2 regions of the Blautia sp. NSJ-140 genome follow, and region 2 is predicted to be linked to the other one. Evidence: riboswitches for the same ligand, from Rfam matches in the RefSeq annotation. Region 2 holds a riboswitch; the other holds the start of a gene.

Region 1 (3,163 bases), on a different contig from region 2:
ACAGGAAGTAAGAATGTTACATTTACCGACACAAAAGTAAGCACCGGAGCACGTTATACTTATACGGTAAAAGCTTACCGGAAATCCGGAAAAAATATAATCTGGAGCGGTTATAATAAAAAAGGCCTGACAGCGATCGCAGGGCTGAATTCTCTTACCCTGAATAAGACCAGCCTGACACTGACACCGAAAAAAACTTATACACTGAAGATCAACGGCACCAGTCTGAAACCGTCATGGAAGAGCAGCAACACAAAGGTTGTCAGTGTAACTTCAGCCGGAAAGGTCACCGCAGTAAAAACAGGAACAGCGAATATCACAGCGATCCTTGGCGGCAGAAAATTCACCTGCAAGGTTACTGTAAAAAATCCTGCATCGGCTAACGCAAAACTGACGCAGAATTATGCCAAACTGAAAAAATATATCAGTCAGAAAGGCAGATATACCGAAGACGGAAGTCAGTTTATAAATGTCAAAGTAAATGAAGAAAGTACTCTGATAATCGGTTATCTGAAGAAAGAAGATAAGATAGATATTGGAATGCTGATTTCTGTGCCTTCCGATGGAGTACTTGCCGGACTGGATATTATCGGAAACTGTGTGAAATCTGATACGGTCAGTGTGAAGTCCGCCCTGTCTTCGGATGGAGTCTTTGTGCTGCTGACTTCTTCCACAAAAGCATCTGCTTATAAAGGTCAGAATCTGACTTTCCTGTATACAAACGGAAAAAAAGCGATGACAGATCTGCAGGATACTTCCAACATTATGATGAAAGCGACAATGATAGCAGCAAATGCTTATCTGAAAAAGAATTTAAACCTGACAATGAATGATCTGGGATTCACTGCTTATAAATTATAAATAAGACAAAAATTTATTATTCTTGACATGAAGCAGGATCGGAATTATACTAAATCATGTAAATAACGGGGGAGCTTGTGACGGCAGGCTGAGAGGAAGTCTTCAACTTCGACCCTTATACCTGATTTGGATAATGCCAACGTAGGAACGTATAAGATGAATTTACGGGAGATACCTTGGCGTATCTCCTTTTTTATTGGATGCGGATGTTTTATCCGACTGAATATACGTAAGATCAGGATTTACAGAGAAATATTTTACAATTAAACATGGGAAATTTTGAGAGTGAACAGAGTTCATGAAGGGGTGCACCACCACGGGTGTATTTCTTTGTGAACTCTTTTTTTACGGATCGCGAATATCCGATTGACCGGAAGAGATTGCGAATTACTTCTGACTTGGCGAAATTTCCGGAAAGGAGAGAACATGATCACAGTAAACGGTGAGAGCAGAACCCTGGAAGCTCCGGTGACCGTAACGGAATATCTGGAAGCATGTAACTATGTTCCGGTGCAGGTGGTAGTAGAACTGAATGAAGAGATCATCAAGAGAGAGACTTACGACACGACCGTGCTGAAAGACGGAGACGTTGTGGAAATCCTGCAGTTTATGGGCGGCGGAAGCTGCTGAGACAGAAAGAATAAGAATGGATACAGAAAATCCTGTTCAGAAGTCTGAAGATGGGCAGGAATATCCGGCTGTGGGATGGGCAGAATCGCAGATAACTGCTGACTTGAAATTTGAATAACTGAGCAGTTATTGCAGCTGAAATACAATGCAGATAAATAACAGAAAGGTGGACATAAAAAATGACAACAGCAAACACAAATGAAGACAAACTGATCCTGGGAGGCCATGAGTTTACTTCCCGTTTTATCCTTGGTTCCGGAAAATTTTCTCTGGAGCTTGTAAAAGCATGTATCGAAAAAGCAGGAACTCAGATCGTAACACTTGCCCTGCGCCGTGCAAATGAGGGCGGACTTGCCAATATTCTTGACTATGTGCCGAAGGATGTTACGCTTCTTCCGAACACCTCAGGAGCCAGAAATGCTCAGGAAGCAGTACGCATTGCAAGGCTTTCCCGCGAGCTTGGCTGCGGAGATTTTGTAAAGATTGAAGTTATCCATGACTCCAAATATCTTCTTCCGGATAACTATGAGACCATCAAGGCAACAGAAATCCTTGCAAAAGAGGGCTTTGTAGTTATGCCATACATGTATCCGGATCTGAATGCAGCCAGAGATCTGGTGAACGCAGGAGCTGCCTGTGTAATGCCACTTGGCTCTCCAATAGGTTCCAACAAGGGAATCTGTACAAAAGAATTCATCCAGATCCTTATCGATGAGATCGATCTTCCGATCATCGTGGACGCAGGAATCGGCCGTCCATCACAGGCATGTGAGGCTATGGAAATGGGTGCTGCAGCAGTTATGGCAAATACGGCTATTGCAACAGCAGGAGATGTCCGCGTTATGGCAGAGGCATTTAAGAAAGCTATTGAGGCAGGAAGAAGCGCATACCTTTCCGGCATGGGAAGAACTCTGGAGAGAGGTGCAAGCGCGTCCTCACCGCTGACCGGATTTTTGCATGAGTAAAATAATGACAGTATATTGAAAGATTCGGAAATATACGGTTATTAAGGGGAAATCTGTGTAGTGAAAGCGGATTACGAATATTCACTTGATACAGATTAACCAGAGCAGAAAAGAAAACAAATGGCTAAAAACAGATACTGAAATATTACAAATTTGAAAATAATAAAAGTACGAGAGGAGAGACACAGCAACAATGGCAGAAACAATACAGGCCAGTCAGCAGGACGGCCATTTTAATGAAAGTATCGTAAATGAAGAAATTCTGGAAGATATGAAAAAGAACCGTATCGATCACATGAAGTACCTTCCGGATATGGAACAGCTGGAAGAATCTGATGTAATGGATCAGGTTATTTCCGCAATGAACGCATATGATTATGATAAGTACACAGAGGCAGATGTACGGAGAGCGCTTGCTCATGACAACCGTACACCGGAGGATTTTAAAGCATTGCTTTCACCGGCAGCACTACCTCTTCTGGAAGAAATCGCACAGGCTGCACGGATCGAAACAAGGAAACATTTCGGAAACAGTATCTGCATGTTTACACCGATCTACATTGCAAATTACTGTGAGAACTACTGTATTTACTGTGGATTTAACTGCCACAACAAGATCCGCCGTGCACAGCTGAATGCAGACGAGATCGAGAAGGAGATGGCAGCTATTGCAGAAACCGGACTCCAGGAGATCCTGATCCTTACCG
Region 2 (3,163 bases):
ATCTGTGATCTCCTTCACCTTAAAAGCCTTATCCAGATACTCACGTCCACCCTTATTCTTCTCGCGAAGCTGGACCAGAGTCACACCACCCTTACAAGCCTCCTCAACCGTACGGAGCAAAGACTCCTCCGTATGATAAGAACTATCCGTCACCAGATACAACGTTACATCCAAATCTTTTCTATCCATCCTGATCCCCTCTTTTTCAGTACATTTCAATTTTCAACAGATTCAGCAGCTGTCGATCCGAAAGCCCATAAATCTCATCCAGCAAATTCACCTGAAAGCTTCCCGGACCGCGGGAAATCTTCTCCGCTTCCTCGCCGGCGATACCCATAAGTGCAGTACCAAGCACTGCCGCAGCCAGATAATTCCCGGATTTCCCATTTAATTCCATCTCAACGCCAGACCGGACACCTACCTCTATACTATCCGTCATCTCTTTCGCAATATTATCTTCGCACCCTGGCAAAAACGCCGCAGTCAGTGCACCGACCATACAGCCGGTTCCTGTGATCCCGGACAGCGCCGCACTGCCATTTTGTACCAGAACAACCCGTTCACCATCCGTAACAAAATCCTGTTTCCCGGTAGCCAGCACAATTGCCTGATTACTCCTTGAAAAAGCCCTCAGCACCTCACTGACAGTCTCCATATTTTCCGCAGTCAGGGCATCCTGCGCCCCCGCATCGATTCCGATCGCATGAGACGGCAGTCCGGAAACAGCCAGAAGCTCTGACATATTTCCCTTCAGCACTGCCGGATGGCCGATGCTCAAAAGCTCCCGTGCCAGATCCAGCCTGAGATCACTGCAGGCAACCCCTACCAGGTCCAGAAGAACCGGGATCTTATTTTCCATCGCTGTTCTCATAGAACGCTTCATTGACTCGATCCTGGCATCGGTAATATTCCCGAGATTCAGCATCAGCGCACCAGCCGATGCCGTAATATCTGTCACCTCTGCCGGATGCTCCGCCATGATCGGCCTTGCACCTACTGCAAGGACCACGTTGGCACAGTCATGGATCGAGATCGGATTGGTGATGCAATGGATCAGCGGCTTTTCTTCTTTAATTCGCTTTCGCAGTTGTAAAATTCTTTGTCTCATATGTTTTTGAACCCAAAGCTGCCTGGAATTTCACCAGAAGACCTGCTTTACTCAGAGCCTTCAGGAAAATATAGGCAACACATCCTCCCATTGTGGTTGCTGCAAGGAACATCGGCGTATAATAAAATGCTGTCAGCCCGCCTCTTCCCATCAGGAATGCCATCACCGGATAAGAAACCATGGATCCGATAATACCTGTTCCAAAGATCTCACCGATCACCGCGCAGATGATCTTGCCTTTGGAAAGTCTGTAGAACACACCTGAAAGAAATGCGCCAAATATTGCACCGGTCAGTGCAAGTGGCGGAATTCCCATGAACATCATACGGATCACGCCGATCATGGTCGCACAGAGAAGGGAATACCACGGTCCCATCAAAACCGAGCATACGATATTGACAAGATGCGCCGTGGGGCACATTCCCTCAATCCTCAGGATCGGTGAAATAACGACACCGATTGCAACCATCATTGCCAGCATTACCATACGAAGCGTGTGCATCCTTTGTTTTTCCATAGTGTTTTTCCTCCCTGAAATATCAGGCAGAGCCCTGTCAGATCCGGGCAAAAGCTTCCCGTCTACTGCAGTCTGCCCTTAGATTTTGGCGGTCGAAGTTCCCTTACTTCCTCTCACTCCGAAAACACGGATTCCCATCGCTTACATGATCCTTCCGGAAAAATCCTCCGGAATATCACTCTCCTGCCAGACATTAAGGCGCTCCCCTTCCTGCCCGCTCTTTCGCAGAAGCTCCACATGCAGTCTCTGTCACTTTCACATCCCCACATTGTCAGAACATTCCAGTTCCATTCCTGCATCCGAAAAGAGCGCATCCCATGGAAAACTCCACGGAGACACGCTCTCAGATCACAATCCCTCCGTTGGCATTACCCAAATCAGGTACGGTCGAAGATCTATCTTCCTCTCAGCCTGTCACACAAGCTCCCGCTGGCTCTTTTCTTTTCTGTTTTTCAATATAGCACACCCCTGTTTCATTGTCAAACTTCTCTTATTTAGAAATCGCGTCGATCAGACGCAGTTCCTCAGCTGTAAACGGCGCACAGTGGATAGCCTTCACATTATCAATGATCTGCTGCGGTTTGGATGCTCCGATGAGCACGCTGGTGACTTCCTCATGCTGGAGCAGCCAGCCAAGTGCCATGTCTGCAAGTTTCTCGCCTCGCTGTGCTGCCAGATCGTTCAGTCTCCGGATCTGGTCCAGACGCTCCGGTGTCAGGGCGCTTTCTTTCAGGAATCTTCCGTCCCTGCGGATTCGGCTGTCCTCCGGAATACCGTTCAGGTAACGGTCTGTCAGCTGTCCCTGAGCAAGCGGGCTGAAAGTGATCAGGCCTTTTTTCAGGATGCCGGTAGTTCTCTTTAAACCGTTCTCTTCCACAGTTCTGTCAAAAATGGAATAACGGTTCTGGTTGATCACAAATGGGCATTTCAGGTCTTTCAGGATCGCTGCTGCCTGACTTAAGGTTTTTCCATCATAATTGGAAAGTCCTACGTAGAGGGCCTTGCCCTGCTGAACTGCGGTTGCAAGCGCGCCCATAGTTTCCTCGAGGGGAGTCTCCGGGTCCATTCTGTGATGGTAAAAAATATCCACATATTCCAGGCCCATACGTTTCAAGCTCTGGTCAAGACTTGCGAGAAGATATTTGCGGCTGCCCCAGTTTCCGTAAGGGCCCTCCCACATATCATAGCCTGCCTTGGTTGTGATGATCAGCTCATCACGGTACGGCATCAGTTCTTCTTTCAAAATCTTGCCAAAATTCCGCTCCGCACTTCCGTAAGCCGGACCGTAATTATTGGCAAGGTCAAACTGTGTGATTCCGTTGTCAAAAGCTGTGAAACAAAGCTGTTTCATATTTTCATAATCAGATGTATCTCCGAAATTATGCCATAATCCGAGAGATACCTTCGGAAGCATCAGACCGCTTTCTCCGCAACGGTTATACTCCATGGTTTCGTATCGTTCCTTTGCAGGTGCGTACATAAAAAAATCCTCCCATAATGTCCCATGATTTACCTTATCTGCAACTACTTCTACTATA

Evidence for each region. Region 2 has a riboswitch for thiamine pyrophosphate ahead of thiW (energy coupling factor transporter S component ThiW). Riboswitches for the same ligand answer to the same signal wherever they lie in the genome.
Region 1: it holds a riboswitch for thiamine pyrophosphate, as region 2 does, so the genes downstream of both, thiS (sulfur carrier protein ThiS) here and thiW (energy coupling factor transporter S component ThiW) in region 2, are expected to answer to the same signal.

Annotation. Positions count from the first base shown of each region.
Region 1 is NZ_JALIFS010000012.1:13,603-16,765, reverse strand. It holds gene MUB50_RS13355 (Ig-like domain-containing protein) at 1-861, shown strand, start outside; TPP riboswitch at 919-1,026, shown strand; gene thiS (sulfur carrier protein ThiS) at 1,288-1,491, shown strand; gene MUB50_RS13345 (thiazole synthase) at 1,671-2,456, shown strand; gene thiH (2-iminoacetate synthase ThiH) at 2,650-3,163, shown strand, end outside.
Region 2 is NZ_JALIFS010000001.1:524,971-528,133, forward strand. It holds gene thiE (thiamine phosphate synthase) at 1-189, opposite strand, end outside; gene MUB50_RS02310 (hydroxyethylthiazole kinase) at 206-1,108, opposite strand; gene thiW (energy coupling factor transporter S component ThiW) at 1,071-1,625, opposite strand; TPP riboswitch at 1,963-2,065, opposite strand; gene MUB50_RS02320 (aldo/keto reductase) at 2,116-3,105, opposite strand.